Regions from separate parts of the Streptomyces sp. NPDC005803 genome, predicted to be linked through region 1. Evidence: riboswitches for the same ligand, from Rfam matches in the RefSeq annotation. Region 1 holds a riboswitch; each other region holds the start of a gene.

What was found. Region 1 has a riboswitch for cyclic di-AMP ahead of ABZ454_RS15455 (M23 family metallopeptidase). Riboswitches for the same ligand answer to the same signal wherever they lie in the genome.
Positions count from the first base shown of each region.
Region 2: another riboswitch for cyclic di-AMP. It lies ahead of ABZ454_RS32100 (M23 family metallopeptidase); the one in region 1 lies ahead of ABZ454_RS15455 (M23 family metallopeptidase).
Region 3: another riboswitch for cyclic di-AMP. It lies ahead of ABZ454_RS05545 (transglycosylase family protein); the one in region 1 lies ahead of ABZ454_RS15455 (M23 family metallopeptidase).

Region 1 covers NZ_JBEXXO010000009.1:169,572-179,977, reverse strand. The annotation lists gene ABZ454_RS15465 (pitrilysin family protein) at 1-1,075, shown strand, start outside; gene ABZ454_RS15460 (pitrilysin family protein) at 1,102-2,484, shown strand; cyclic di-AMP (ydaO/yuaA leader) riboswitch at 2,696-2,863, shown strand; gene ABZ454_RS15455 (M23 family metallopeptidase) at 2,877-3,680, shown strand; gene ABZ454_RS15450 (GntR family transcriptional regulator) at 3,901-4,608, shown strand; gene ABZ454_RS15445 (HPr family phosphocarrier protein) at 4,828-5,109, opposite strand; gene ABZ454_RS15440 (GNAT family N-acetyltransferase) at 5,283-8,207, shown strand; gene ABZ454_RS15435 (DUF5998 family protein) at 8,290-8,883, shown strand; gene ABZ454_RS15430 (nucleotide pyrophosphatase/phosphodiesterase family protein) at 8,883-10,070, shown strand; gene ABZ454_RS15425 (thymidine kinase) at 10,138-10,406, shown strand, end outside.
Region 2 covers NZ_JBEXXO010000029.1:72,719-83,124, reverse strand. The annotation lists gene ABZ454_RS32125 (sporulation protein) at 1-3, shown strand, start outside; gene lhgO (L-2-hydroxyglutarate oxidase) at 113-1,369, shown strand; gene trmB (tRNA (guanosine(46)-N7)-methyltransferase TrmB) at 1,359-2,297, shown strand; gene ABZ454_RS32110 (PrsW family glutamic-type intramembrane protease) at 2,455-4,098, shown strand; gene ABZ454_RS32105 (aldo/keto reductase) at 4,112-5,056, opposite strand; gene ABZ454_RS32100 (M23 family metallopeptidase) at 5,319-6,473, opposite strand; cyclic di-AMP (ydaO/yuaA leader) riboswitch at 6,485-6,638, opposite strand; gene ABZ454_RS32095 (PP2C family protein-serine/threonine phosphatase) at 6,909-8,075, opposite strand; tRNA gene ABZ454_RS32090 (tRNA-Met) at 8,287-8,360, opposite strand; gene ABZ454_RS32085 (hypothetical protein) at 8,852-9,232, shown strand; gene ABZ454_RS32080 (SHOCT domain-containing protein) at 9,414-9,824, shown strand; gene ABZ454_RS32075 (penicillin-binding transpeptidase domain-containing protein) at 9,932-10,406, opposite strand, start outside.
Region 3 covers NZ_JBEXXO010000003.1:31,239-41,644, forward strand. The annotation lists gene ABZ454_RS05515 (cyclopropane-fatty-acyl-phospholipid synthase family protein) at 1-904, opposite strand, end outside; gene ABZ454_RS05520 (NAD(P)/FAD-dependent oxidoreductase) at 1,268-2,653, opposite strand; gene ABZ454_RS05525 (Ppx/GppA phosphatase family protein) at 3,100-4,044, opposite strand; gene ABZ454_RS05530 (DUF501 domain-containing protein) at 4,158-4,703, opposite strand; gene ABZ454_RS05535 (septum formation initiator family protein) at 4,810-5,280, opposite strand; gene eno (phosphopyruvate hydratase) at 5,407-6,687, opposite strand; gene ABZ454_RS05545 (transglycosylase family protein) at 6,973-7,710, opposite strand; cyclic di-AMP (ydaO/yuaA leader) riboswitch at 7,715-7,886, opposite strand; gene ABZ454_RS05550 (transglycosylase family protein) at 8,188-9,129, opposite strand; gene ABZ454_RS05555 (cytochrome P450) at 9,235-10,406, opposite strand, start outside.

The sequences.
Region 1 (10,406 bases):
GACCAACTACTTCGAGACGATGCCGACGCACCAGCTGGAGCTGGCCCTGTGGCTCGAGGCCGACCGGATGGGCTCGCTGCTCGCCGCGCTCGACGAGGAGTCCATGGAGAACCAGCGCGACGTCGTCAAGAACGAGCGCCGCCAGCGGTACGACAACGTCCCCTACGGCACCGCGTTCGAGAGGCTGACGGCGCTCGCCTACCCGGAGGGCCACCCGTACCACCACACCCCGATCGGCTCGATGGCCGACCTGGACGCCGCGACACTCGAAGACGCGCGGACCTTCTTCCGCACGTACTACGCGCCCAACAACGCGGTGCTCTCCGTCGTCGGCGACATCGACCCCGAGCAGACGCTCGCCTGGATCGAGAAGTACTTCGGCACCATCCCCTCGCACGACGGCAAGCAGCCGCCGCGCGACGGCGCGCTGCCCGAGATCATGGGCGGCCAGCTGCGCGAGGAGGTCCGTGAGGAGGTACCGGCGCGTGCGCTGATGGCCGCCTACCGGCTGCCGCACGACGGCACGCGTGAGTGCGACGCCGCGGACCTCGCGCTGACCGTGCTGGGCGGCGGCGAGTCGTCCCGGCTGCACAACCGCCTGGTCCGCCGCGACCGGACGGCCGTCGCGGCCGGATTCGGGCTGCTGCGGCTCGCGGGCGCGCCCTCGCTCGGCTGGCTGGACGTCAAGACGTCCGGCGGGGTCGAGGTCGCGCAGATCGAGACCGCGGTCGACGAGGAGCTGGCCCGGTTCGCCGAGGAGGGCCCCACCCCCGAGGAAATGGAGCGCGCGCAGGCACAGTTGGAGCGCGAGTGGCTGGACCGCCTCGGTACGGTCGCGGGCCGCGCCGACGAACTGTGCCGGTTCGCCGTGCTGTTCGGTGACCCGCAGCTCGCGCTGACCGCCGTGCACCGGGTGCTCGACGTGACCGCGGAGGAGGTCAAGGCGGCCGCCAGGGCCCAGCTGCGGCCCGACAACCGGGCGGTGCTGGTCTACGAGCCGGTCGAGCCCGCCGAGGCCGCCGAAGAGGCGGACGCCGCCACCGACACCGACGCGCACGAAGGAGCGGACAAGTGACCGACGCTGCCGCGACGGGAGTTTCGATGGAGTACCACCCGCAGCCCGCCCCGGGTGTGGCCAGGCCCTGGGCCTTCCCCGCGCCCGAGCGCGGCTCCCTGCCCAACGGCCTCACGGTCCTGCGCTGCCACCGCCCCGGCCAGCAGGTCGTCGCCGTCGAGATCTTCCTCGACGCCCCGCTGGACGCCGAGCCCGAGGGTCTGGACGGGGTCGCCACGATCATGTCGCGTGCCCTGTCCGAGGGCACCGACAAGCAGAGCGCCGAGGAGTTCGCCGCCGAACTGGAGCGGTGCGGCGCCACCCTGGACGCCCACGCCGACCACCCCGGCGTCCGGGTCTCCCTGGAGGTTCCGGCCTCCCGGCTGGCCAAGGCCCTCGGGCTCGTGGCCGAGGCGCTGCGGGCGCCGGCCTTCGCCGACAGCGAGATCGAGCGGCTGGTGGGCAACCGGCTGGACGAGATCCCGCACGAGCAGGCCAACCCGGCCCGGCGCGCCGCGAAGCAGCTCTCCAAGGAGCTCTTCCCGGCCACGGCCCGCATGTCGCGCCCGCGCCAGGGCACCGAGGAGACCGTGGCCCGGATCGACTCCGCGGCCGTGCGCGCCTTCTACGACGCCCACGTCCGCCCGTCCACCGCGACCGCGGTGGTGGTCGGCGACCTCACGGGCATCGACCTGGACGCGCTGCTCGCCGAGACCGTCGGCGACTGGTCGGGCAACACCGCCCAGCCGCGGCCCGTCCCCCCGATCACCGCCGACGACGCGGGCCGTGTGGTGATCGTGGACCGCCCCGGCGCGGTGCAGACGCAGCTGCTGATCGGCCGGATCGGCGCCGACCGGCACGACAGCGTCTGGCCGGCCCAGGTGCTCGGCACCTACTGCCTCGGCGGCACGCTCACCTCCCGGCTCGACCGGGTGCTGCGCGAGGAGAAGGGCTACACCTACGGCGTGCGGGCCTTCGCCCAGGTGCTGCGCTCCTCGGCCCCGGGCTCCGCCTCCGGTGCGACGGGCGCCGCGATGCTCGCCATCAGCGGCTCCGTGGACACGGAGTCCACCGGTCCGGCGCTGGAGGACCTGTGGAAGGTCCTGCGCACGCTGGCGGCCGAAGGGCTGACGGACGCCGAGCGGGAGACGGCCGTGCAGAACCTCGTGGGGGTCGCCCCGCTGAAGTTCGAGACGGCGGCCTCCGTCGCGGGCACCCTCGCCGACCAGGTGGAGCAGCACCTCCCGGACGACTACCAGGCGCAGTTGTACGCGCGCCTCGCGGAGACCGGCACGGTCGAGGCGACCGCGGCCGTGGTCAGCGCCTTCCCGGAAGACCGGCTGGTCACGGTCCTGGTCGGCGACGCCTCGCAGATCGCGGAGCCCGTCAGGGCGCTGGGCATCGGTGAGGTGTCGGTCGTCACCGGCTGACGGTCCTTTCGCCTGATACCGGGGCGAAGGGGAAGACCCTGGCGGGGTGAACCCCGCCAGGGTCTTTCCATTTGCCCGCTTTGCGGGAGAGGTTGCCCGTCTGCCCTGTGGGATGCGCTACAAAACGCCCTGTCCGTTTGGTGGGGGGAAGTGCCCCCGTTTAGCGTCGTCTCCGCTGTCCGTCACTCGTATGCCGCATCCGCGACGTACCGGGCAGCCATCGCCGAGTCCCCGTCAGGCGCGAGCCTGGGGAGCCGGGGACCCACGCAGTCCCTGGGGTGAATCGGATGCCCGTGCCTCGTCCGAGGCCGGGGGATCCGTAGGAGACCTTCCTGCTCCGAACCCGTCAGCTAACCCGGTAGGCGAGAAGGAAGGAAAGGACCAGCCACTTCATGGCGTTCACCCGTGCCACCGGGAAGCACCGTGCCCCGGGCCGTCTGACGCGCAACGGCGCGAGGGCCGTCGGCATCGCGACCCTGGCCACCACCGGCGTCATCGGCGGGCTGGCCTCCCCGGCCCTCGCCGCGGACACCGAGACCCCCTCCGTCGTCGACACCGGCCTCACCCAGGTCATCGCCATCGAGGACGACCTCGCCGACCGGATCGACGCACAGGCCGACGCGCAGCAGCACCAGGCCGACGTCGCCGAGGAGAAGGCCGAAGCGGCGAAGAAGGCCGAAGCGAAGAAGAAGGCCGAGGCGGAGGCGAAGGCGAAGGCCGCCGCCCGCGCCAAGGAGGCCCGCGAGAGCGCCTCCCGCGCCGCCCGCTCGGCCGAGCGCGCCCGGCTCGGCTCCTTCCAGCTCCCGGTCGCCGGTTCGTACGTGAGCACCGGCTACAAGTCCAGCGGCTCGCTCTGGTCCTCCGGCAGCCACTCAGGCATCGACTTCCACGCCGCGTCCGGCAGTTCCGTCGTCGCCGTCGGCGCCGGCACGGTCGTCGAGGCCGGCTGGGGCGGGGCGTACGGCAACAACATCGTGCTGCGGATGACGGACGGCACGTACACCCAGTACGGCCACCTCTCCTCGATCGGCGTGTCCGTCGGCCAGAGCGTCGGCGGCGGCCAGCAGATCGGCCTCTCCGGTTCCACCGGCAACTCGACCGGCCCGCACCTCCACTTCGAGGCCCGCACCACGCCCTCGTACGGCTCCGACATGGACCCGGTCGCCTACCTGCGCGCCCACGGCGTCTCCGTCTGACCGCCCCGAAGACCCCACGGCGAAGGCCCCGGCGACACGCCGGGGCCTTCGCCGTGTCGGCGTACCGCACCGGTCTTTGCCGGCCGTCCGCGAACGGCCGGCGACCAAAAGATATTCATGAATTTCCACCCGCCGTCGGAAATGCGACCGCATTGCAATAGAGTCGCAGGACAGGCGTCGATCGGCCGCGCGCTGCGGGGATTAAGGCGGAGGTTCGGACATGCGCATTCCGGCGCATTCGGTATGCACGGCAATCCGTGACGACATCGTCTCGGGCGTCTTCGAACGCGGTAGCCGGCTCACCGAGGAGGTGCTCGCACGTCGATACGGGGTTTCCCGCGTTCCGGTGAGGGAAGCGCTGCGCACCCTGGAGTCCGAGGGGTTCGTGGTCACCCGCAGACACGCCGGAGCGTGTGTCGCCGAGCCCACCGAGCAGGAGGCGGCCGACCTCCTGGAGGTCCGGATGCTGCTGGAGCCGCTCGGCGCGGCCCGTGCCGCCCACCGCCGTACGGACGCGCACCTCAAGGTGTTGCGCGGCCTGGTCAGGCTCGGTCAGGAGCGCGCCCGCCGGGGGGAGGGCGAGGATCTGCGCTCCCTGGGCGGGTGGTTCCACGAGACGCTCGCGCAGGCCTCGGGCAGTCCCGGCCTGATCGCGCTGCTCACGCAACTCCGGCACAAGACCGCGTGGATGTACGAGGTCGAGCACCCGGCCCGTCCGGGCGACACCTGGGCCGAGCACGGGGCGATCGTGGACGCCGTGGCGCGGGGCGACGCGGAGAGGGCGAGAACCCTGACCGCCCACCATGCCGAGCGGGCCACCGCCGCGCACCGGCTGCGCCGCCCCGGCCGGCCGGATGCCGCCGCTGTCCGCACCGGCCGGGTGAGGAGTTCGCAACATGCCGTAAACACCCCGAGTGGCCGGCATTAACAATTGCGCCGTATACAAAGAATAAGAATTCCGCGGGGCTTTCTTTCCGCTGCCCGAATTGGCTGGGGGAGCGTGCGCGTCGCCGGACTGCCCGGGCCCCTTTATGCGGAGAAGTGAGCGCACGTGCGTAAAGGTGTGCGCGCAGACGAAAGAGCCGCGGCCCCGGGTCAAGGGTGCCGCGGCTCTCGCGCGTGCGTTCCAGCGGTCGTGACCGAAGGGTCAGACGGTCTCCGGAAGCTCCTCGAGCCCCTCGGTGACCAGCTTGGCCAGACGGTCCAGAGCGGCTTCGGCGTTGTCCGCGTCGGACGCGAGCACGATCTCCTCGCCGCCCTGCGCACCCAGGCCGAGCACCGCGAGCATGGAGGCCGCGTTCACCGGGTTGCCGTCGGCCTTGGCGATGGTGACGGGGACGCCGGAAGCCGTCGCGGCACGGACGAAGATGGAAGCGGGGCGGGCGTGCAGGCCCTCGGCCCAACCGACGTTGACGCGGCGCTCAGCCATGGTTCTGCCCTTCACGAATCAATGGTTGTCTAGACCAGTCTCTCATGCAGTGCGCGGTGCTCCGGCCGACCCGCGGACCGCTCTCCACCCGCGCCCCGCCGTCGTCCGGCCCCCCTCAGACTGCCCCGGCCCCAGCCCTCACGCGACCGCTGACCGAGCCGTAGGCTTTGCCCATGCACCCCTCTCCGGAGCAGAGTCCGCATCACACCTACCCCGCTCACTGGGAGGCGGACGTGGTGCTCCGCGACGGCGGCACCGCACGCATCCGGCCCATCACCACGGACGACGCCGAGCGGCTGGTCAGCTTCTACGAGCAGGTCTCCGACGAGTCGAAGTACTACCGCTTCTTCGCTCCCTATCCCCGGCTCTCCGCCAAGGACGTCCACCGCTTCACCCATCACGACTACGTCGACCGGGTGGGCCTGGCCGTCATGGTGGGCGGCGAGTTCATCGCCACCGTCCGCTACGACCGGATCAACGCGCAGGGCAGGCCGGCCTCCGCACCCGCCGACGAGGCCGAGGTCGCCTTCCTGGTCCAGGACGCGCATCAGGGCCGCGGCGTCGCCTCGGCCCTGCTCGAACACATCGCGGCCGTCGCCCGCGAGCGCGGCATCCGGCGCTTCGCGGCCGAGGTGCTGCCCGCCAACAACAAAATGATCAAGGTGTTCCGGGACGCCGGGTACACCCAGCAGCGCAGCTTCGAGGACGGCTCCGTCCACCTCACTCTGGACCTCGAACCGACCGCCGAGTCCCTCGCCGTCCAGCGCGCCCGGGAACAGCGGGCCGAGGCCCGCTCCGTGCAGCGGCTCCTCGCCCCGGGCTCCGTCGCCGTCATCGGCGCGGGCCGCACCCCCGGCGGCGTCGGCCGCACGGTCCTGCGCAACCTCCTGGGCGCCGGCTTCACCGGCCGCGCCTACGCCGTGAACCGTGCGTTCGCCGCCGGTCAGGACACGATCGACGGCGTGCCCGCCCACCGGTCCCTCGGCGAGATCGGCGAACCGGTCGACCTCGCCGTGGTCGCCGTACCGGCCGACCGGGTGCCCGAGGCCGTCGCGGACTGCGGGGAGCACGGCGTCCAGGGGCTCGTCGTCCTGTCCGCCGGTTATGCCGAGTGGGGCGCCGAGGGCCGCGAACGCCAGCGCGAACTGGTGCGCCAGGCCCGCTCGTACGGCATGCGGATCATCGGCCCGAACGCCTTCGGCGTCATCAACAACTCCGAGGCGGTCCGGCTCAACGCCTCCCTCGCGCCCGAACGCCCCGCCTCCGGGCGCATCGGGCTGTTCACCCAGTCCGGCGCGATCGGCATCGCCCTCCTCTCCGGGCTCTACCGGCGCGGCGCGGGGCTCTCCACCTTCATCTCGGCCGGCAACCGGGCCGACATCTCCGGGAACGACTTCCTCCAGTACTGGTACGAGGACCCGGACACCGACGTCGCCCTGCTGTACCTGGAGTCCCTCGGCAACCCCCGCAAGTTCACCCGCCTCGCCCGGCGGACCGCGGCCGTGAAGCCGGTGGTCGTGGTGAAGGGCGCCCGGCACAGCGGCTCCACCCCGCCCGGCCACGCGGTCCCCGTCAGCCGGATCCCGGACGCGACGGTCTCCGCGCTGATGCGGCAGGCGGGCGTGATCCGCGTCGACACGGTGACGGAGATGGTCGATGTGGGCCTGCTCCTGGCGGACCAGCCGCTCCCCGCCGGCGGGCGGGTCGCGATTCTCGGCAACTCGGAGTCGCTCGGGCTGCTCACCTATGACGCCTGTCTGGCGGAGGGGCTGCGCCCGCGGCCGCCCCTCGACCTCACCACGGCCGCCACCCCGCAGGACTTCCGGGACGCGCTGGCCGAGGCGCTGGCCGACGGGGGCTGCGACGCGGTCGTCGTGACGGCCATCCCGTGGGTCGGGGAGAACGGCGAGGCGGAGTCGGGCGACGGCGAGGTCCTGGCCACGGCCCTGCACGCGGCGGCCGCCCACGGCCCCGCCAAGCCGGTGGCCGTGGTCCACGTCGAGATCGGCGGCCTCGCGGAGGCCCTGGCCGCCGCGACCAGCACGGTGGCGCAGCAGCGTCCGGCCTCGGCGCCGCCGGGCGTCGCGGTGCCGGCACGCCCCGTCGGGACCTCGTCCGGCCCCCGCCCGGCCGGAGCGGCGCCCGGCCCGGTCCCCGCCCCCGGCACGGGCCCCGGCGTCGCGGTGACCGGCGACCCCGGCCCCGAAGGCCCCCGTGCCGTCGGCCGGATCCCCGCCTACCCCGCCGCCGAGCGCGCGGTCCGGGCGCTCGCCGAGGCCGTGCGGTACGCCCAGTGGCGCCGCCAGGCCGCCGTACCCGGCAAGGTGCCCGGCTTCCTCGACGACACCATCGACGAGCCGGCCGCGGCCGCCCTCATCGACACCCTGCTCGGCCAGGACCCCGATCCGCGCGGCAAGCCCCTGGCACCCGACGAGGCCCGCGAACTCCTGGCCCGCTACGGCATCACCGTCCGGCCCACGCTGCCGGCCCCCGGCCCGGAGGAGGCCGTGGCCGCGGCGGAGCGGCTCGGCTACCCGGTGGCGCTGAAGACGACCGCACCCCATCTGCGTCACCGGGCCGACCTCGGCGGAGTCCGCCTGGACCTCGACGGCCCCACCGCACTGCGCCGGGCGTACGGCGAACTGACCGACCTGCTCGGCAAGCCGGCCGAACTCCGGCCCGTCGTGCAGTCCATGGCCCCGCGCGGCGTCGACACCGTCGTGCGGGCCACCATCGACCCCGCGGCCGGCGCCGTCCTCTCCTTCGGTCTCGCAGGCGCCCCCTCCGAACTCCTCGGCGACACCGCGCACCGCCTGGTCCCCGCCACCGACCGCGACGCCGCCGAACTGATCCGGTCCATCCGGGCGGCCCCGGTCCTCTTCGGCTGGCGCGGCTCGGCGCCCGTGGACACCGCCGCCCTGGAGGAACTGCTGCTGCGCGTCTCGCGACTGGTCGACGACCACCCCGAGGTGGTCTCCATCGCCCTGGAACCGGTCGTGGTCGCCCCCCACGGGCTGACCGTCCTCGGGGCGAGCGTCCGGCTCTCGCCGCCTCCCGCCCGGACCGACCTCGGCCCTCGCCGCCTGTCCAACTACTGACCCGCGCCTCTTCCCGCCGCTGCCGGGCAGGGGCGGGGCCACACGTCCCCGGCAGCCATCAGCCCCCCGTAGGATGGTGCGTATGGCTAAGAGCGGTACGACGACCCAGGGGCTGCGCGCGGCGATCGAGCGCAGCGGCTACTACCCGGCCCTCGTGGCCGAGGCGGTGGAGGCCGCCGTGGGCGGTGAGCCGGTCGCTTCGTACCTGGTGCACCAGGAGACGACCTTCGACTCCAACGAGGTGCGCAGGCACGTCACGGTGCTGGTGCTCACGGACACCCGCTTCATCGTCAGCCACACCGACGAGCAGAACGCCGACACCAGCTCCCCGACGCCGTACGCGACGACCTCCACCGAGTCGGTGAAGCTCGACCGCATCTCCTCGGTCGTGGTCAGCCGGGTCGTGGCCAATCCGGAGAAGTACGTCCCGGGCACGCTGCCCCGCGAGGTCGTCCTGACCATCGGCTGGGGCGCCGTCTCCCGGATCGACCTGGAGCCCGCCGCCTGCGGCGACGCCAACTGCGAGGCCGACCACGGTTACACCGGCAGTTCCACCGCCGACGACCTGAGCCTGCGGGTCAGCGAGGCCGGCGACGGCCCCGACACCGTGCGCCAGACCCTCGCGTTCGCCCAGGCGCTCTCCGAGGCCACCGCGACCGCGGCGGCCGGCCGCTGATGGCCCAGCCGGCCTGGCAGGACCCGGTACTGCTGCCCCTCGATTCCGCCCCCGTGCCGGAGTACGGCAGCGGCTCGCTCGCCGATCTGCTCCCCACGCTCGTCGCGGGGCAGGGCGTTCCCGGTTTCACCGCGGCGATCCCCGAGCTCACCCCCGCCGACCGCAACTGCGTCTTCCTCATCGACGGCCTCGGCTGGGAGCAGATCAAGGCGCACCCGGACGAGGCGCCGTTCCTGCACTCCCTCCTGCCCACCTCGCGCGGCGGCACGGGCCGCCCGGTCACCGCGGGTTTCCCCGCCACCACCGCGACCTCCCTCGCCTCGGTCGGCACCGGACTCCCGCCGGGCGAGCACGGCCTGCCCGGCTACACGGTCCGCGACCCGGAGACCGGCGCGCTGATGAACCAGCTCCGCTGGAAGCCGTGGACACCGCCGAAGGTGTGGCAGCCGTACCCGACCGTCTTCCAGCTGGCCGACGCGGCCGGAGTGCGTACCGCCCAGGTCTCCGCCCCCGCCTTCGAGCAGACCCCGCTGACCAAGGTCGCGCTCAGCGGCGGCTCGTTCCTCGGCCGGCTCACCGGGGAGGAGCGGATGGACGTGGCCGCCGAGCGGCTGGCCGCCGGCGACCGGTCCCTGGTCTACACGTACTACAGCGAGGTCGACGGCAAGGGGCACCGCTTCGGCATCGACTCCGACGCCTGGCGCGGTCAGCTGATGTACGTCGACGGGCTGGCCCGCCGCCTGGCCGAGCAGCTCCCGCCGCGCTCGGCGCTGTACATCACCGCCGATCACGGAATGATCGACATACCGTTCGACGAACAGTCCAGGATCGACTTCGACGAGGACTGGGAGCTGCGCGCGGGTGTCGCACAGCTCGGCGGCGAGGGCCGCGCCCGCCATGTCTACGCCGTCCCCGGCGCCGAGGCCGATGTGCTGACCGTCTGGCGCGAGGTGCTCGGCGAGCAGTTCTGGGTGGCGAGCCGTGACGAGGCCGTCGAGGCGGGCTGGTTCGGTCCGCGCATCGACGAGCGGGTGCTCGGCAGGATCGGCGACGTGGTCGCGGCGGCTCACGACGACGTGGTGATCACCGCCTCCGTCAACGAGCCGCACGAGTCCGCGATGGTCGGCATGCACGGCTCGATGACGCCCGTCGAGCAGCTCGTCCCGCTCCTCGAAGTCCGCACGTAGGCGCCCCCGTACTCCGCCGTCCCTCGCCCACTCCTCCCCGCCCGTCCCGAAAGGTGCTCAACCCCTCATGCCCGAGCTTGTGTTCTTCTCCGGAACGATGGACTGCGGAAAGAGCACGCTGGCCCTCCAGATCGGGCACAACAGGTCGGCCCGTGGTCTCCAGGGCGTGATCTTCACCCGTGACGACAGGGCGGGCCAGGGGAAGCTGTCCTCCCGGCTGGGCCTGGTCACGGAGGCGGTCGAGGCCGCCGAGGGCATGGATCTGTACGCGTACCTCGTCGGCCAGCTCTCCCAGGGTGGCAAGGCGGACTACGTGATCGTCGACGAGGCGCAGTT
Region 2 (10,406 bases), on a different contig from region 1:
TAGCCGGGCCCGCGCCCCGGCCGGGCCGACGCGATATGCGCCACGCTGTGCCCGCAGGGGTTTGAGTGCGTTGTCAGTGGGTCAGTGCACTATCGGGGTGGGAGGTGGCGTGATGATGACGCACGCGGCGTACGACTGCGATGTGCTGGTGATCGGCGGCGGGATCGTCGGCCTGTCGACCGCGTACGCGATCACACGGACCGCACCGGGCACGCGGGTGACGGTGCTGGAGAAGGAGTGGGGCCCCGCGCGCCACCAGACCGGGCGCAACAGCGGGGTGATCCACAGCGGCATCTACTACCCCCCGGGCTCGCTGAAGGCGCGGTACGCGTTGCGCGGCGCGGCCGAGATGACCGAATTCTGCCGGGAGCACGGCATCGCGCACGCGGTGACCGGCAAGCTGATCGTCGCGACCGACCGCTCCGAGCTGCCCCGGCTGCACGCCCTGGTGCAGCGCGGCCGGGAGCACGGGCTGCCGGTGCGCGAGCTGGGACCGGCCCAGATCGCCGAGTACGAGCCACAGGTCCGGGGCCTCGCCGCGATCCGGGTGGGCACCACGGGGGTGTGCGACTTCGGCGCGGTCGCCGAGCGCTTCGCCACCGAGGTCCGGGGCGGCGGCGGCCTGATCAGGTACGGCGCCGAGGTCACCGCGATCGACCGGCGGCCGTGGGGCGTGGCGGTGCGGACGGCGGACGGCCTGGTGGTGCGGGCCCGGGTGCTGGTCAACTGCGCGGGGCTGCACTGCGACCGGGTGGCCCGCCTGGCGGGCGACGACCCGGGGATGCGCATCGTGCCCTTCCGGGGGGAGTACTACGAGCTGGCCCGGCCCGAGCTGGTGCGCGGCCTGGTCTATCCGGTGCCCGATCCGGCGTTCCCGTTCCTCGGCGTCCACCTGACCCGCGGCCACGACGGCGGCGTGCACGTCGGGCCGAACGCGGTACCGGCACTGGCACGCGAGGGATACGGCTGGCCGGTCGTACGCCCCCGCGAACTGCTGTCCACGGTGAGCTGGCCGGGTTCCTGGCAGATCGCCCGCAGGCACTGGAGGTACGGGGCGGGCGAGGTGCACCGCTCGCTGTCGAAGCGGGCGTTCACCACGGCCGTGCGGCGCCTCCTGCCCGCGGTGACGGAGGACGACCTGCGCCCGGCCCCGGCGGGGGTCAGGGCCCAGGCCGTGCTGCGGGACGGCACGCTCGTGGACGACTTCCTGTTCCGTGAGGCCCCGCACACCGTGCACGTGCTGAACGCCCCGTCGCCCGCGGCCACCGCCTCGCTGCCCATCGGGCGGGAGGTGGCACGCAGGGCGCTGCTCCGGGCACAGGGGACGGGGTGGAAGCCGCCCGCCGTAGAATCAGGGCATTGTGTCTGAGCCCTTGAACCCCTCCCCCGCGACGCCCGGCGACGCCGCTGCCGAGACGGACAGCACGCCCCCCTCCGGGACGACGCGCCCCACCGATCCGCCCTCCACCGGGACGGACGCCGCCGCGCCCGGCACCGACGCCGCCGTGCCCGCGACCGCCGGAATCCCGGCCGAGCTGCGCGCCGCGGCCCTGGACCGCGCCCGCAGGCTGCGCCAGGAGCCCCGCTTCCCCGGCGGTCCCGCGGCCGATCCGGCCGGTTCGCACCACGAGCGCCGGATCCGCAGCTTCCAGCCGCGCCGCAGCCGGGTCACGCCGGGCCAGCAGGACGCCCTGGAGCGGCTCTGGCCGAAGTGGGGCCTGGACATCGACGGGCTGCGCGTCCTCGATCTGCCCGAGCTGTTCGACGGGCTCCCGGTGGTCCTGGAGATCGGCTTCGGCATGGGCGAAGCCACCGCGCAGATGGCCGCCGACGACCCGGGCACCGGCATCCTCGCCGTCGACGTGCACACCCCCGGGCAGGGCAATCTGCTCGGTCTCGCGGACCGGAACGGCATGTCCAACATCCGGGTCGCCAACGGTGACGCGATCATCCTGCTGCGCGAGATGCTGGAGCCGGACGCGCTGGACGGGCTGCGGGTGTACTTCCCCGACCCCTGGCCCAAGTCGCGCCACCACAAGCGCCGGCTGATCCAGCCGGAGTTCCTCGACCTGGCGGCGCGGCGGCTGAAGCCCGGAGCGGTCCTGCACTGCGCGACCGACTGGGAGCCGTACGCCGAGCAGATGCTGGAGGTGCTGACCGCGCACCCCCGCTTCGAGAACACGGCGGCGGACGGCGGCTACGCACCACGCCCCGCGTTCCGGCCGCTGACCCGGTTCGAGGGGCAGGGTCTGGACAAGGGCCACGTGGTCCATGACCTGCTCTTCGCCCGCCACTGAGCGGGCGTCCCACGGCCCGCACACAGGTCGGCGCCCGCTCCCCCGGCTGACCGGGCACGGGCCCGCACCGGCCGGCCGGCGGGCGGCCCGCACCGGTCCGGGCGGGCGCCGCCCACGCGCCATGGCCGTTGTCAGTCCCGCTCGTTAGGGTCGTGGAATGTCCGACGGGTCTGTCCAGCAGCAGCGGCAGTCGCAGCCGGCCGTCCCGGTGCTCGAGGAGCACCTCGTCGGCGAGGTCCTGGCTGCCGTGCCGGACCGGAGCCAGTGGCGCTATCACCCGCGCCGTGTCGGCATGCTGTGGCGGAGCAGGACGTTCCGCGTCGTCGCCGTCTTCACCGTGCTGGCGCTCTGCGGCCTGGTGATCCTCGCGCTGGTCCGCGACCAGACGGGGACCCAGGGGTTCCTCGTCGGTCTGGGCCTGGCCGTCCTGCCCGTCCCGGTGCTGATGACGGCGTTCCGCTGGCTGGACCGGGTCGAACCGGGCCCGTGGCGCAGCATGCTGTTCGCCTTCGCCTGGGGCGCCTGTGCGGCCGCCCTGGTCGCGATCCTCGCGAATTCCTTCGCGACGCGGTGGATCGCCACCGCCACGGCCGACCCGGGCGGCGCGGACACCCTCGGTGCGACGGTCATCGCGCCGGTCGTGGAGGAGAGCGCCAAGGCGGCGGCCGTCTTCCTGCTCTTCCTGTTCCGGCGACGGGACTTCGACGGGATCGTCGACGGTGTGGTCGTCGCGGGCTTCACCGCGACGGGTTTCGCCTTCACCGAGAACATCCTCTACCTGGGCAACGCCTTCGGCGAGGACCAGCAGACGGGGTCGGGTTTCGCCGCCGTGACCGCGGCGACGTTCTTCGTGCGCGCGGTGATGTCGCCGTTCGCCCATCCGCTCTTCACGGTGCTGACCGGCATCGGCTTCGGGATCGCCGCGAGCAGTGCGCGCCGTCAGCGGGTCCGGCGCATCGCGTCTCCGCTCCTGGGCCTGCTCCTCGCCATGGGCATGCACGCCCTGTGGAACGGGTCGTCCTCGTTCGGCCCGTACGGCTTCTACGTCGTGTACGGGGCCTTCATGGTCCCGGCCTTCGGGCTGGTGACCTGGCTGGCGATCTGGGCCCGTCTGCGCGAACTGCGCACCCTCGGCGTCGAGCTTCCGGTGTACGCCGAGGCCGGCTGGCTGTCCCCCGCCGAACCCGCCGCCCTGTCTTCGATGCGGGCCCGGGGCATGGCCAGGGACGTCGCGCGCCAACGCGCGGGGGCGGCGGCGGCCGGCGCCCCGTACGGCAGGCCCCAGGACCACGCCTCCCGCCCGGCGCATGCCTTCCACCCCGCTCACGCCCGCATACCCGCCACATCGCTGAAAGAAGTGCGGACCCGGGGCAGGGCGGCGGCCCGTACGGTCGCCGAGTACGAGTCGTTCGCGACCTCGCTGGCCTTTCTGCGCCGCCAGGCCCGCCGCGGCACGGCGGGCCCGGACTTCGCCGAACGCGAGCGGGAGTTGCTGCACCACCTGTGGCAGCGCAGGGAGACCGCCGGCCCCGCCCTGGCGTACGCGGCGCACGCCACGGGCCGTCTGCGCCCCCGGTACGTGCCCGCGATGCGCCGGCCGTACCAGGACCAGGCCCACGGGACGTACCGGCCCCACGGCGGCCACGCCCCCTACCCGCACCCCGGGAACCCGTACGCCGGGCAGCCCTACAGCGCACCGCCGTACAACCCGGCTCCGCACCACCCCGGGCCGTACAGCCCCACGCCGTACGACTCCGCGTACGACCGGCCCCACCTGCCGCACACCGACCCACCGCGGTAAGGGCGGCGGAGGGTCAGGCGGAGGCCTCGGTGAGCTCGGCCAGCTCCTGGTCCGTGAGCTGCAGACCGGCGACGGCGACCAGCGCGGGAAGCTGCTCGACCGTACGGGCCGAGGCGATCGGTGCGGCGACGGTCGGCCGGGCGGCCAGCCACGCCAGCGCCACGGTCGCGATCTCCGCATCCCGCTCCCGCGCCACCTTGTCGAGCGCGGCGAGCACCTTCCGCCCCCGCTCCGACTCCAGGTGCGTGCCCGCACTGCCCGCGCGGGCACTGTCCACGGCCGTACCCGGACGGTACTTGCCGGTGAGGAACCCGGAGGCGAGGGCGAAGTAGGGGACGGCCGCGAGCCCGGCTTCGGCGGCGGTGTCCTGGAGCTCACCCTCGTACGTGTCACGGGAGACGAGGTTGTAGTGCGGCTGCAGGGCCACGTACCGGGCGAGACCCTCGCGCTCGGAGAAGTCCAGCGAGGCGCGCAGCCGCTGCGGGCTGATGTTGGACGCGGCGATCTCGCGGACCTTTCCGTCCTTCACCAGCTGGTCGAGGGCGGTGATGATCTCCTCGACCGGGACCGTCTCGTCGTCGAAGTGCGTGTAGTAGAGATCGATGTGGTCGGTACCGAGCCGGCGCAGCGACTCCTCGGCGGCGGCCTTGACGGTGGTGGCGGAGAGCCCCTTGTGCGCGGGGTGGGCGCCGACCTTGGTGGCCACGACGATGTCGGACCGGTTGCCGCGTGCGGCGAGCCACTTGCCGATGAGCGTCTCCGACTCGCCGCCCTCGTTGCCGGGGACCCAGTGCGAGTAGGAGTCGGCGGTGTCGACGAAGTTGCCGCCTGCCGCCGCGTACGCGTCGAGGACGGCGAAGGACTGCGCCTCGTCGGCGGTCCAGCCGAAGACGTTGCCCCCGAGCGCGAGCGGGAAGACCTGGAGGCCGGAGGAGCCGAGCTTTCGGAGAGAAGTCATAAAGGGAACAACCGATTCCGCCGGTTCCGCTATTCCATGCCTTGTACACCTGATTCCGCGACCACGACGTCGGCCGATCTCGTCGACCGTGGACCGTGCCCTGCCGGTCCTTCGGGCAGGCAGACGGGCAGATGGGCAGACGAGGAGCCAGGGCGTCTGGGCGACGGATCGGCGGCCGGACCGGCAGCCCTGACGTCGGGGGTGAGCGTCAGGGCTGCCGGGGTTGCGTGGGCCGGAGAACGAAGCGGCGTGCGGGGCGGTCTCAGACCGTCAGGCCCCGGGCGCGCAGCCAGGTCATCGGGTCGACGCCGGTGCCGTCCGCGGTGTGGACCTCCAGGTGGAGGTGCGGACCGGTCACGTTGCCGGTCGCGCCGACGCGTCCGATGGTGTCACCCGTCGTGACCTTCTGGCCGACGCTGACGTCGATCGAGGACTGGTGGCAGAACCACACCTCCGTGCCGTCCTCCAGCTCCAGGACCGTGCGGTAGCCGTAAGAGCCGGAGTATCCGGCCGACTTGACCGTGCCGGTGTGGACGGCCTTGATCGGGGTACCGGTAGGCGCGGCGAAGTCGAGGCCCGTGTGGAAGCCGGAGGACCACATCGATCCGGCCTCACCGAAGGTCGAGGTGATCGTGTACGAGGAGGTGGGAATGGCGTAGCTGGCGGCGAGCTTGGCGAGGCGCAGGGCCTCCGCCTTCTTCTTCGCCTCTTCCGCGGCCTTCTTCTTCTCCGCGGCGATCTTCGCCTCGGCGGCGTCCTGCTGCTTCTTCGCCTCGGCGGCGGCCTTCTCCGCAGCGGCCTTCTCGGCGGCCGCCTTGACCTCGGCGTCGGCGGCGTCCTGCTGCTGCTCGGCCTGCTGGAGGATGCGGGCGCGCAGCGCCTCACCCGCGTCGGTGGTGCCCTGCTCGGCCTCGGCGGTGGTGATGCCGGCGCTCGTCAGCGGGGCGGAAGCGGTCGCGGCCTCGTCCGCCTCGGACCCGCTCGAGAAGAGTGCGCCGACGCCCGGAAGGGACTTGGCGTCGGGGAGATTGTCCGCGATGGAATCGGGAAGAGAGATGGAGACCGGCGGCTTGCTCTGGGCGGTGGCCATGCCACCCGCACCGACGGCCGCGATGACGCCGACGCCGAGGACGGTGGAGCTGCGGGCCAGACCATTGCGCTGCTTGGCGACGCGGTGCTTGCCGCGGACGGGGCGGACGGACTCCTCGGTGGGATTCCATTCCTCCCAGGTCCGGTCGGGCCCGGCCGCATCGGCGCGGAAGTCGTTTCCGAAGTCGCTGCCCCGATCGGTCCCGTAGTCGGTCGCGTAGTCGGCCCCGCACTCCGTGAGAGCGGTGGCGGGCCGGGTCGCGAAGTCATCGCCGTACTCGGACCCGAACCGTGAGGGAGCTTCGGGGGCAGGCTTGTTGGACGCCACGGGGGCGCACTCCTTTCCTTCCTTCTCGCCTACCGGGTTAGCTGACGGGTTCGGAGCAGGAAGGTCTCCTACGGGTACCTCTGCCTCGTCACAGGACAGAGTTGCCCGATTCACCCCATGTAGGTGGTTCCCCGGTTCCCTTGCGGAATTCGGCGCTCGCGCACGGTGCCGCCACTGACGGCGGCTGGGACAACCGCGCTGCGTTATCGAACGTTAATAGACACCAGGGTCCGAATCCAAGCTGTTCCCACTGATCGTTCACGTCTTTGGCCTGGACTTTACGGGACACAACCGGGTGGAATCGGACGAGTTGATCGCCCCTCAGGCGTCACCCGTTTTCTGACGTTGTGTCAAATGTTATGCGGAGCGGTGTCCTTCGGTCACGGACGGTGGCATCGTGGACAACCGCTCCCACCCCGCCGGTCACCGCGGGGCTCAGGCCGGGCCGCCGCCGCCCAAGCCCACGATCTTCACGGTCCTGCGCCGGACGGGCTGGCCCTCGGCGGGCCGCGCGACCGCGAGCAGCGCCATGTCGTCCGTCGACTCGCCGCCCGTGTGCAGCCGCACGTCGTCGGTCAGCGCGGACAGCAGCTCCTCGGGCCCCGGGAAGATCCGCCCCCGCAGCCGCTCGGCGGGGTCGTAGAAGACGCCTTCGGCGTTACGGGCTTCGGAGAGGCCGTCCGTATAAAGGAGGAGCGTCGCGCCGGCCGGCAGGTCCCACTCGTCCGCCCGGTCCGGCCACACCCCCAGGTCCATCCCCAGCGGGAGCGCGGGCACCGACGGGCCGAGCACCTCCAGTGCCCCGTCCGTGTGCAGCAGCAGCGGCTCGGGGTGACCGCGGTTGACGATCCGCACCCGGTCCGCACCCGGCGGGATCTCCACGAGCACGGCGGTGATGAAGCCCTCGACCGCGTCGAGGCCGCCGCGCCGGCTCGACTCCCGCGCCAGCGCACGCTCCAGCCGCCCCGCCACCCCCTCCAGCGTCTCCTCGTCCTCGGCCACCTCCCGGAAGGCACCGATGATCACCGCGACCGCCTCCACGGCGTCCAGCCCCTTGCCGCGCACGTCCCCGACCACCAGCCGCACCCCCTGCGGGGTGTCCGTCACCGAGAACAGGTCGCCGCCGACGAACTCGTCCGCCTGCGCCGCCTCGTACCTCGCGGCCACGCTCAGCCCGCCGATCCGGTCGGACGGCGTCGGCAGCACCGCCCGCATGGCCGTCTCCGCGATGACGCGGGCCGAGGCCAGCTGCTCGTTGCCGCGCCGCACGACCCCGTTGATCACGACGGCGAGGACGGAGACGGTGAGGACCGTGAGCAGTTCGATGGAGGGCACGACCTGGAAGAGGGTGCCGCTGTAGAGCCGGAGCGCGGCGACCGCCAGCAGCGCCGCGACACCGGTACGGACCGTGCTGGCCAGTGAGAAGAACGGCGCGGCGATCAGCGGAGCCGCCGCGAACAACGGGACGGCCGTGAAGGAGGGCGGGCTGGCGGCATCGAACAGCACGCCCCCGGCGATCATCAGCGCAGGCAGCGCCCGGACGAACCGGCGGGTCCGCACACCCCCGGCACGCCTCCGCCGCCGCTCCTCCCGCTTCCCCACCTTTTGTTCTCCTACCCCGTGCATCCACGGCCGCGGACGGTACCGCGCACCACCCTCCAGGCTTCCCGCAACGGGGTCGCGGGGCGACTCGTCATCGGCCAATGGGGGGACGTACGCGGCATGCGGCTCACGCCGGGCGACCCGGCGGGCCGACGGCGCACACACGACTCAGGCCCGGCACGCTGCATGCGTGCCGGGCCTGAACCTTCAGTAGCGGGGACAGGATTTGAACCTGCGACCTCTGGGTTATGAGCCCAGCGAGCTACCGAGCTGCTCCACCCCGCGTCGGTGAACACAACTCTACGGCATGTTCGACGCACTCATGACCACCCGGCGCGCACGCCCACGCGACCGGCACCCGCAGCGGCCCGCCGACCGGCCCCGCGTCCCGCGCCACCCGCACCCGGAGCGGCCCGCCGACCGGCCCCGCGTCCGCGCACCTGTCCAGGTCAGTCCGGTGCCCGCCCTCCGCGTCCACCACCCCTCAACCGCCGCTGACCGGCCGGGGATCGGCGTCAGCGGGCCCGAACAAACCGACACAGCAGCCCCGTTGGGGCCCAGAGACATCACCGCCTCCTCGGGCGATCTCCCCCGAGCCCTCAAAGTGGCGAAAACGAGAAGGTGTTGCAAGGAACACGTGTTCTGCCGCAAGGTAACTGCTGCATCCCCCGGATCGGCGGGCTGCCCGGGCGAGCCGGTCCCGGAGCGCGCATGTCGCCGCGCCCCGCGAGCCGCTCCCGGTCTCTCATCGCAGCCTGTCTGGAGGGCCCTCGACGATGACCGCACCGCTCACCCCCGCCCCTGCCCCCGCCCCGGCCACCCCGGCCACCCCGCCCTCCCCCGTACGCGGCGCCGTCATCAGCGGTCTCATCGGCGGCCTGATGGGCGCGGTGATGAGTGCGGCGGTGAACTACGTGGCCATCGGTCTGCCGGACAGCGAATCGGTCAACGCGGCCAACCACGCGGTATCGGGCCTGATCAGCGGGTTCATCGCGGGCTTCATAGGCATCCTGGCGCACAGCCGCAAGACCTCGCAGGCCGCACGCGCGGCCCAGGCGGCGACCACGCCCGCTTCCACGGTCCCGCGGCCGGCCGACCCCGAGCCCACGGAGCGCTCCGCCGACGCGGCCGCCGCCACCCCCGTACCGGAGAAGTAGCCACCTCACTCCACGCCGCACCGGTCCGCACCCCGCGCGCCCGCCCGTTCCCCTCCCCCCCCCCCGGCGGAACAAGGGAAACTCCAACGGGCGCATGCAGGAATGCGGTGATATGACTTATTTCAGATTCAGTCATATCGACGCAGACCCAGTCATTCGACGCGGCGCCAGGAGTGGACCGATGGACGACTATCCCCTGCTCAACCTGTTCTGGACCATGCTCTGGTTCTTCCTCTGGGTCATGTGGCTCTTCCTGCTGTTCCGGGTCATCACGGACATCTTCCGCAGTGACGACCTCAACGGCTGGGCCAAGGCGGGCTGGCTGATCCTGGCCCTGGTACTGCCGTACCTCGGCGTCCTCGTCTACGTGATCGCGCGCGGCAGAACCATGGGCCAGCGCGACATCAAGGACGCGAAGGAACGTGACGCGGCCTTCAAGGCGTACGTGAGGGACGCCGCGGGCACGTCCGACGCGCACGGCGCGGCGAAGACCGGCCACGTGGAGGACCTGTCGAAACTCGCCGACCTCAGGGACAAGGGCGCGATCACGGAAGACGAGTACCTGCGGGCGAAGACGAAGCTCCTCGTCTGACCACCCGCACCCACGGCGCCGGCGCCCTCCCGCCCACGGCGGGCACCGGCGCCGCCGTCGTAGGGACATGCGGAAGCCGGCCGGCACACCGGCGAGCGGTCACCGAGTCACGCGGTGGCCCGGCCCATCAGCTCCGCGACCCGGACCGCCGGCGCCGAACCGGCCGGTTCCCCGGCCCCGCCGTCCGCATCGGTGATCCGCACCGCGCACGCGATCAGCCCTCCCTCGCCCGTCCGGGCGTACGACACGAACCACGCGGTCGCCCCGTCCCCGTACGACGGACTGGGCGTGACCCGACCGGACGTTCCGCCGATCACCGCGCCCGTACCGCCTCCGGCGCGCGCCCCGGCAGCGGATGTCTCCAGTGCCGACCGGAGCTGCTCCGCCGTCCCGCGCCGCATGATCCGCTTCGCACGCCTGGCGGCATCCTCCGCCGGCTTGACCACGCTGCCGTCGGCCCGCACCACCTTCGCGACCATCTGGGGGTCGACGCGCTCCCCGCCGTTGGCGACAGCGGCCACGACCCGGGCCATCTGCACCGGTGTGGCGGTGACGCCCCCCAGACCGGCCCCCGCGAACGCC
Region 3 (10,406 bases), on a different contig from region 1:
GGTGGTTGAGCAGGCGCCCGCCGGGCTTGAGGAGTGCGTAGAGGTCGTCGGCGTACTCGCGGTAGCGGACCGAGCCGACGTGTTCGGCCATGCCGATCGAGGAGATGGCGTCGTACGGACCGTCCCTGACGTCCCGGTAGTCCTGGACCCGGATCTCGATCCGGTCGGTCAGGCCCTCCTCGGCGATGCGCTTCCTGGCGAAGGCGGCCTGCTCGACGGAGAGGGTCACTCCGGTGACACGGGCGCCGTACTCGCGGGCGGCGTGGATGGCCATGGAGCCCCAGCCGCAGCCGACGTCCAGGAGGCGGTCGTCCTCCTTCAGCGCGAGCTTGCGGCAGACCAGGTCGAGCTTGTCGCGCTGGGCGTCCTCGAGGTTCCCGCCGTCCTCCCAGTAGGCGCAGGAGTAGACCATGGACGGGCCGAGGACCAGTTCGTAGAAGTCATTGCCCACGTCGTAGTGGTGGCTGATGGCCTCCTTGTCGGTGCGCTTGGTGTGCAGGCCGCCGGTGCGGCGGCGCACCTCCTCGGGCGGCGGCGGGGGCGGGGGCCAGGGCCCGGCCAGCTGCAGCAGCCCCTTGGCGGCGGCCCGCAGCTTCGGGTCGCGGACGGGGTGCACCCGGTCCTTCGTCTCGCCGCCGCGTTCCCAGATCAGCCCGGCCATCAGGTTCAGGGTCTCGTACAGGTCGCCTTCGATGTCGAGTTCCCCGGCCACCCAGGCGCGTGCCAGGCCCAGTTCGCCCGGCTTCCACAGCAGGCGGCGCAGGGCACGGCGGTTCCTGATGATGAGGACGGGGGCTCCCGGGGGTCCGGACTCGCTGCCGTCCCAGGCCCGGATGCGGACCGGTAGGGGTTCTCCCAGCAACTCCTGGGCGAGAGCGGTCAGCCGCAACGCGGCGTCTGCCATGGCGCACACCTCCGTGATGGTGTTTCCCGACGTGCCCAGACATGCCCACACATGCCTCGGACCACGCCCCGGCCCCCTTGGCGCCGCGGCGAGGTACACCCCCCTCAACAGTTTCCGGCGGCCGGCCCATCCCGCTACCGCGCAACGGAACGGCAAAATACCTGTACGTCGCATGCATCCGCCGGGAGGCTGGCCCCCGCCCTCTCCCACCGGCCGCCGCGCCGGCCTGCCCGGATACGCCGAAGGGGCCGCCCGCACCACGGATGGCGGACGGCCCCTTCGGGCGTCGTACGACTGTCTGTCGCGGATACGGAGATCCGCGGACCGGAGCGGAGGGCCGGGGCCCTCCTTCCGGGTGCGGGCCTAGGAGGCCTTGGCCTTCTCGCCCACGGGCTTGGCCGCGGCGGGGGCCGGAGCGGGCTTGGCGGCCTCGTAGAACTCCTCGCGGGGAGTCTCCATGGCGCCGAGCGAGACGACCTCGCGCTTGAGGAACATCGCCAGGGTCCAGTCGGCGAAGATCCGGATCTTACGGTTCCAGGTCGGCATCGCCATGCCGTGGTAGCCGCGGTGCATGTACCAGGCGAGACGGCCCTTGAGCTTGATCTTCACCTTGCCCATGACGATCATCGCGACGCCCTTGTGCAGGCCCAGACCGGCGACCGCACCCTTGTTGGCGTGGCTGTAGTCACCCTGCGGGAAGCCGCGCATCCCGGAGATGACGTTGTCGCCGAGGACCTTGGCCTGACGCAGCGCGTGCTGGGCGTTCGGCGGGCACCAGGCGTTCGGGTTGCCGGCCTTGCGGCCCACCATGTCCGGCACCTGGGCGTTGTCGCCCGCGGCCCAGATGTAGTCGGTGCCCTGCACCTGGAGCTTCTCGGAGGTGTCGACGTGGCCGCGCGGGCCGAGCGGCAGGCCGAAGCGGGCCAGCGCCGGGTTCGGCTTCACACCGGCGGTCCACACGATGGTGTTGGAGTCGACCTCCAGGCCGTTCTTCAGCACCACGTGACCGTCGACGCAGGAGTCCATGGAGGTCGAGAGGAAGACCTCGACACCGCGGGACTCCAGGTGCTCCCGGCCCCAGGTGCCCAGCTTCGGGCCGACCTCGGGAAGGATCTTGTCGGCGGCGTCGACGAGGATGAAGCGCATGTCCTCGCGCTTCACGTTCGTGTAGTACTTCGCCGCGTCGCGCGCCATGTCCTCGACCTCGCCGATGGTCTCCGCACCGGCGAAACCGCCGCCCACGAAGACGAACGTCAGCGCCTTGCGGCGGACGTCCTCGTCGGTCGTCGAGTCAGCCTTGTCCAGCTGCTCGAGGACGTGGTTGCGCAGGCCGATGGCCTCCTCGATGCCCTTCATACCGATGCCCTGTTCGGCCAGGCCGGGGATCGGGAAGGTACGGGAGACGGCGCCCAACGCGATGACCAGGTAGTCGAAGGGCAGCTCGTAGGCCTCGCCGACGAGCGGCGCGACCGTGGCGACCTTGCGGTCCTGGTCGATGGTCGTGACTCGGCCGGTGAGAACCTCAGCCTTGGGCAGCACGCGTCGCAGCGGGACGACGACATGCCGAGGCGAGATGCTGCCGGCAGCAGCTTCGGGGAGGAAGGGCTGGTAGGTCATGTACGACCGGGGGTCGACGACCGTGACGGTCGCCTCTCCGTAGCGCATCTTCTTCAGGATGCGCCGAGCTGCGTACAGGCCTACGTACCCACCGCCTACTACGAGGATCCTGGGACGCTCCGTGGTGCTCATGCCATCGAGTATCCACCCCCCTCGGGGGGCATGCTCGTGAGCCCCTTCACAAGGTATGCCCCGCCCTCTGCTACACTTCGCCGCCCACGTGACCCAGGTCATGACCCGGCAGGGGAACCACAGCCCCCCGGCGAACGTTGTTCACCGCTTGTGAGCTGGACCTTGAGCCGCCGCACGCAGTGGACCACCCCTCCGGTACACACTCCCGCAACGCGCCCGGAACCGTCCCGTATGCGGCCCGAGTGACCCCGCCCACCGCCCTGCGGGCCCGTTCGGAGCAGAAGTCCGGCCCGGGGGACCGAATTCCTTGTGAAGAAGTTCACGAACTTCGTGGCGCCGGGTCCCCGAAGGGGCCCGCACAGGCCCCGGGAAGCGGTTCCGAGCGGCTCAAAGGTGCAGGCCGGAGTGCCGATGAGCACCGTACGCGGGCCCCTGCGGGCCGGGTTCTAACGGGCCGCGTAGAAGGCGATGCCGTCGAGGATGTCGTGTTCGCTGACGACGACCTCGCGCGCCCCGGTCCGCTCCATCACGGCCAGCAGGATGAGCGCCCCGGAGGCGATCACATCGACCCGCCCCGGGTGCATCGCGCCGATCGCCGCACGCTCGGCGTGGGTCGAGGCGAGGAGCCGTGCGGTGATCTCCCGGACCTGCTCCAGGGAGACCCGGGAGTGGTGGATCGCCTCGGAGTCGTACTCCTCGAGCCCCAGCGCGATGGCGGCCACCGTGGTGACCGTTCCGGCGAGCCCGACGAGCGTGGCCGCCGAGGTGAGCGGGACGGTCTCCTCGGCCAGGTCCAGCGCGGCGGCGACATCGGAGCGGATCGCGTCGACCGCGTCCGGCGCGGGCGGGTCGCCGACGACACCGTCCCGTACGAGGTGGCGCTCGGTCATCCGGACGCAGCCGATGTCCACGGACCGGGCGGCCCGCACCCGGTCGTCGCCGACGACGAACTCGGTGGAGCCGCCGCCGATGTCCACGACGAGGTACGGCTTCGCGAGGTCGTCGCGCCCGGCGAGCTCCTTGGTGGCCCCGTCGAACGAGAACTCGGCCTCCTGATCGCCGGTGATCACCTCGGGCTCGACGCCCAGGATGTCCAGCACCCCGCGGACGAAATCGTCCCGGTTCTCCGCGTCCCGGGAGGCGGAGGTGGCGACGAAGCGGACCTTCTCGGCACCGAGCTCCTTGATCACCTCCGCGTACCGCCGGCAGGCGGCGAAGGTCCGCTCCAGCGCCTCGGGGGCGAGCCGGCCGGTCCGGTCGACGTCCTGCCCCAGCCGCACGATCTCCATCCGCCGGTCGAGCTCGACGAGCTCACCCGTGGCGGGGTCGGCGTCCGCGACCAGCAGACGGATCGAGTTGGTACCGCAGTCGATGGCGGCCACGCGTGTCATGTCTTCAACTCTCCGGCGATTGAGGAGCAGGGGTACGGGGGCAGAGCCCCGCTCAGGCCCCTCCGGCGATCGAGGAGCGGGGGCACGGGGGCAGAGCCCCCGGGCGAGGACGCTCAGCCCTCGCCCCCATCCTCGCCCGGCCCGCCGCACGGCGTCACGCACGGCCCCTTGCGCCACCACTCCGGCAGCATCGCGATCGCCTCGTCCCCGAGCGGGTTCACGCCCGGTCCCGCGGCCAGCGAGTGCCCGACGAGCACGTGCAGGCACTTCACCCGGTCCGGCATGCCCCCCGCGCTGGGAAAGCCCTCCAGTACCTCGATGGCGTCACGCCGCGCGAGGTAGTCCTCGTGCGCGGCCCGGTACGCGGCGGCCAGCTCGGGATCGGTGGCGAGGCGCTCGGTCATCTCCTTCATGACCCCGTTCGCCTCCAGCGTGCCGATCGCGGACGCCGCACGCGGGCACGTCAGGTAGTACGTCGTCGGGAACGGCGTACCGTCCTCCAGCCGGGGCTGCGTCTCGACCACGTCCGGGTTGCCGCACGGACAACGGTGCGCGATCGCGCGCAGCCCGCGCGGCGGGCGCCCCAGCTGCTGCTGGAACGCGGCGATGTCCGCGTCGGTGGGCGCGGTGGACTCGGTCTGGGGAGGGGGCGTTTCCATGCCTGCCTAGGGTTCTGATCGGACTGCTCGAACTGCGGTTCCGCAGACGGAGACGGGGAGGTACGAGGAACGACGTCAGGGGAGCGAGGGGAACAGGGGCCGGGGCTCAGCCGCCGTCGGCGCTGTCGACGCCGTCCCACAGGTTGGAGTGCCACGGCCGGTCGGTCTCCTCCTGCTTCCCGTTGCGCTCCCTGACCGCGTCGGGGTCGACCACGGTGTAGCCGGTCTCCCCGGGAAGAAGGTAGTGCAGGTGCTCACGGGCCAGCCGCTTGACGTAGGCGTCGTCCTCGAGCCGCGCCTTCTCGTCACGCAGCTCCTCGGTGCGGGCCTCCGCCTCCTGCGCCAGCCGCTCCTGGTCGGCGATCTCGTCGCGCTGCGATACGTACTGCCGCATCGGGTACGCGAGGGCGACGATCAGGGAGCAGACGACCAGGGCCAGGAACGCCGCCCGGCCGGTCAGCCGGGAGCGGCGGGCCTGACGGCGGTTCTGGGACCGGTACACGCGGGCTGCGGTCTGCTCGCCGAGCAACCGCAGCCGGGTCGCGGTGGAGAACCGGTCCCGGTCCTTCGCGGCCATGTCTCCGCCTCCCCATTACGCACGTCCGTCCCCGCACACGGTACGGGACCGAGTGCGGGGACGGACGGAGGCCGGGGCACTTCACCCCGCCGGGGTTGCTCAGGCCTCGTCGTACGTGAGTACGCGTCAGCCCTTGAAGCGCGGGAACGCCGAGCGGCCCGCGTACACCGCGGCGTCGTCGAGGATCTCCTCGATGCGCAGCAGCTGGTTGTACTTGGCGACACGGTCCGAGCGGGCCGGGGCGCCGGTCTTGATCTGACCGCAGTTCACGGCGACCGCGAGGTCGGCGATGGTGACGTCCTCGGTCTCGCCGGAGCGGTGCGACATCATGCACTTGAAACCGTTGCGCTGGGCCAGCTCGACGGCGTCCAGGGTCTCGGTCAGCGAACCGATCTGGTTGACCTTGACGAGCAGGGCGTTGGCGGAGCCCTCCTCGATGCCACGGGCCAGACGCTCCGGGTTGGTGACGAAGAGGTCGTCACCGACGATCTGCACCTTGGCGCCGATCTTGTCGGTGATGACCTTCCAGCCGGCCCAGTCGTCCTCGTACAGCGGGTCCTCGATGGAGACCAGCGGGTACGCGGAGACGAGCTCCTCGTAGTACTCGGTCATCTCGGCGGCCGAGCGGGACTTGCCCTCGAACTCGTACTTTCCGTCCTTGTAGAACTCCGAGGCGGCGACGTCGAGCGCGAGCGCGATGTCCTTGCCCGGGGCGTAGCCGGCTTCCTTGATGGCCTCGACGATGAGGTCGAGGGCGGCGCGGTTCGACTCCAGGTTCGGCGCGAAGCCGCCCTCGTCACCGAGACCGGTGGACAGGCCCTTGGTCTTCAGGACCTTCTTCAGCGTGTGGTAGACCTCGGCGCCCCAGCGCAGGGCCTCGGAGAAGGACTCCGCGCCGATCGGCGCGATCATGAACTCCTGGATGTCCACGTTGGAGTCGGCGTGCGACCCACCGTTGAGGATGTTCATCATCGGGACGGGCAGCAGGTGCGCGTTCGGGCCACCGAGGTAGCGGAACAGCGGCAGGTCCGAGGCCTCGGAGGCGGCGTGGGCCACGGCGAGCGAGACGCCGAGGATGGCGTTGGCGCCGAGCGAGCCCTTGTTCTCCGTGGCGTCCAGGTCGAACATCGCCTGGTCGATCAGACGCTGCTCCGTCGCGTCGTAGCCGACGAGCTCCGGGCCGATCTGCTCGATCACGGCGAGGACGGCCTTCTCGACGCCCTTGCCGTGGTAGCGGTTGGGGTCTCCGTCGCGAAGCTCAATGGCCTCGAACGCGCCGGTGGAGGCGCCGGACGGCACAGCAGCACGGCCCGTGCTGCCGTCGTCGAGGCCGACCTCGACCTCGACCGTGGGGTTTCCGCGGGAGTCGAGGATTTCCCTGGCTACGACGACGTCGATGGACGGCACGAGGCATCTCCTTCTGGAATGTGACACTGGTGGTGCAGGGTCGCTTTGGCCTTGCGACAAGAGCCTAACCGGCTGGGCCCTCTCAGTCGGCCGACCGCCCGTCCCCTGGGACGAAAAAGGACCCAAGGGCAGGCATAGCAGGGCATAGGACCAGAAATTTACTGGCCGGTAACTACAACAGTTGAACGAGCGACGCGGAAACCGGCCGACCCCGGCCCGGCGCACACGGGGGAGGGTGCGCACGGGGCCGGGGCGGCCGGAGTGATCAGCGAGGAGAGATCGCCACTACTTCGTCAGGTGGAGCTGCTGACCCGGGTAGATGAGGTCGGCGTCCGTGACGATGTCCTTGTTCAGCTTGAACAGCTGCTCCCAGCCGCCCTCGACCTTGTGGTCGGCGGCGATCTTGCTCAGGGAGTCGCCGGTGACGACCTTGTACTCGCCATCACCCTTCTCGACCTTCTTGCCGGTCGGGGTGGTGACGGTCTTCGACTCGGCCTTGGGGGCGGTCGAACGGTCCGAGCGGTTGGTGGAGGGGGCCTCGGCGCGCTCGGCCTTCTTCGGCTCGGCCTTCTGGACCGGGGCCGACTGCTTCTTGGGGGTCTCGGTCTTGGCGGCGGAGCCGGTGCCGACACCGGGGTCGACACCGTCGTTGCTCAGGTTGCCGGCGCCGGCGCAGGACCAGGCGCCCGGTCCCTGCATGTCGAGGAGCTTCTCGGCGGTGGCGATCTGCTGGGCCTTGGTGGCCAGGTCGGCACGGGCCGCGTACTGGGTGCCGCCGGCGGCGGCCCAGCTGGACTGCGAGAACTGCAGACCGCCGTAGTAGCCGTTGCCGGTGTTGATGGACCAGTTGCCGCCGGACTCGCACTGGGCGACGGCGTCCCACGTGGCCACGGAGGCGGCGGAGGCGCCGGTCGCGCCCATCAGGGGCACGGCGATGGCGGCACCGGCGACACCGGCGAGCGTGGCGAGACGGACGGCCTTGGACGGGCGACGGTGCTTGTTGCCCTTGCTGTTGAGCAGCATCGAGACTTCTCCTCACCGACGCCTACGAGGTGAGCTGTCGGGTTCGGGCCAAGTGAGTTGCCCGGTCGCACGTCCTTGCGTGCGACTTCACCCCAAGCCGGTCCTGATGCGTCTCCCGACGATCGGGCCCGGCGCTTACCTGGGTCCCCCGCTCCTGCCTACGGCGCTTTACGCGTCTGTTCCCTTCGACCGACGGCAGGATTCGGCGTGACGGTCGATGGGGCCCGCGGTGCGAGCGGTTCCGACCGTAAACACACTCCACCCCCAGAACCAAAGATAGACATACCGGATAAACGGCCCTTACGCGCATCCGAATAACCGCTGTTTGCGCAGGTCGGGGCGGATGTGACGGGGCCTCCGGAACAAGATGCGCCAGTTCACGCAAAGAGACCCATGTCTCACTGAGTCAAAAGTGGGACATAGGCCTCTTAACTACCCCAGTTTCGGGGGCGTTTTCAGCTGATGATCAGACCGCGCTCATTCGGCCTTCACGCCGAGATCGAGGCTCTGGCCAGGCAGGATGAGGTCCGGATCGGAGCCGACCTCCGCCTTGTTGGCCTCGTACAGCGCCGTCCAGCCGCCGGACAGCTTCTGTGCGTCAGCAATCGCCCAGAGATTGTCGCCGGCCCGGACGGTGTACGTACCGTCAGCAGCCGCGGCGCCAGGGTCGCGTGCGTCACCGTCACCCCGCGAGGCATGCCGCCCCGCGTCCCGGTCACCACCGAGACCGGCCGACCGGCTCTCCTCGGGGGCGGGCGCGCCCCGGTGCTTGCCGGCCTTCTCCTGCGCCCCCGCGTCCTCCTGGGACCCGGAGGCCTCACCCGAGGGCGTGGCGGACGGCGTGGCCGGCGACGACGCGGACGCGTCCGGCTCGGCCGTCTTGCCCTTCGCGTCGCCCGCGGGCTTCGTCGTCTTCGAGGTCGCGCCGTCCGACGGGGCGGCGTGCTCGGAGGGGTCGGCGGGGGATGCGCTCGCGGACGTGTCCGCACTCCCGGCGGGGTCCGCGGACGGAGCGCTGCCCGGGTCCACACCCGGCAGGCCGGTGTCCACGGCGAGGCCCGAGACGACCGCGCAACTGGGCCACGCCTTCGATCCCCGGTCCGCCAGGACCTTCTCCGCCACGGCGATCTGCTGCGAGCGGCTGGCGAGGTCCGCGCGCTCGGCGTACGAGTCGCCGCCGTAGGACTTCCAGAGGTCCTGCGAGAACTGCAGGCCCCCGTAGTAACCGTTGCCGAGGTCGGCGCTCCACATGCCGCCGCTCTCGCACTCGGCCACCCGGTCCCAGGTCGAGGCGTCGGCGGCGTGCGCACCCGCCGCGCCGAGCAGCGGGATGGCGATGGCCGAGCCGGTCACGCCTGCGGCGACGATGATCGCGGGTGCCTGCCGAGGGCGACGGTGTCTGCCGTTCGCGGAGCCCATGGGAATGCCTTCCGTGTGACTGACGAGTGACTGGTGAGTCGAACGGTGAACCTAGCGGGACTCGAACGTGTGTCACAAGTCGATGCAGCAGAGATCACGTGAAAGTCACAGAGTTGACAGAGTGTCACCTTCACCGAGCGCCGGTCCCGGGCTGAACTCCACCGGCAAGGTGCGCAGCCCCCGCATGATGAGCCCGCCCCGCCAGCGCAAATCGGCAGCTTCCCCCGCAAGTCGCAGGTCCGGAAGGCGTCTGAGGAGCGTGGCGAGGGCTGCCTGCCCCTCCAGCCGGGCGAGCGGTGCTCCCAGGCAGTAGTGGATGCCGTGCCCGTAGCCGAGGTGCTGATTGTCACGCCGCGCAAGGTCCAGCGTGTCCGGTCCGTCGAAGCGCGCGGGGTCCCGGTCGGCGGCCGCCAGCACCACGAGCACGGGATCCCCCTCGCCGACCTCCTGCCCACCGATGGTCAGCGCCTCGGTGGCATACCGCCAGGTCGCGAGTTCCACGGGCCCGTCGTACCGCAGCAGTTCCTCGACGCCGGTGGCCAGCAGCTCCGTCTCCCCCGCGGCCAGCGAGCGCTGGAGCCGCTCGCGCTGCTCCGGGTGGCCCAGCAGGGTGTGGAGGCCGTTACCGATCAAGTTGACGGTCGTCTCGAAGCCGGCGAACAGGAGGATGAAGGCCATCGCCGCGGCCTCGTTCTCCGTCAGGTGCTCGCCGTGGTCGCTCGCCCGGATCAGCCCTGAGATCAGGTCGTCCCCCGGGTCCTCCCGTTTGCGGTGGATCAGTTCGAGGAGGTAGCCCCGCATCTTCTTCACGGAGCGGGCCACCCCGCCGCGCGGGCCCCCGCCGTGGCGGATCATCATGCCCGCCCAGTCGCGGAAGTCGTCCTGGTCCTCGCGGGGGACCCCGAGCAGGTCGCAGATCGCGTAGATGGGGAGCGGGAAGGCGAACTCGTGGATGAGGTCCGCCTCCCCCTTCCCGGCGAACCCGTCGATGAGCCGGTCGGTCAGCTCCTGCACCCGCGGCTCGAACTCCGCGATGCGCCGCGGGGTGAACGCCTTGGACACGAGCCGGCGCAGCCGGGTGTGGTCGGGCGGGTCGATGTTGAGCAGATGCGTCATCAGCTCCGCCTTGCGCTCGCCCGGAATGCCCGTCTTCCCCTTGGCGTGCGCGGACCCGGCGTGGTGTGCCGGGTTCTTGGACAGCCGGGCGTCGGCGAGCGCCTCCCTGGCGTCCGCGTACCGGGTCACGAGCCAGGCCTCGACCCCGCTCGGCAGCGTGG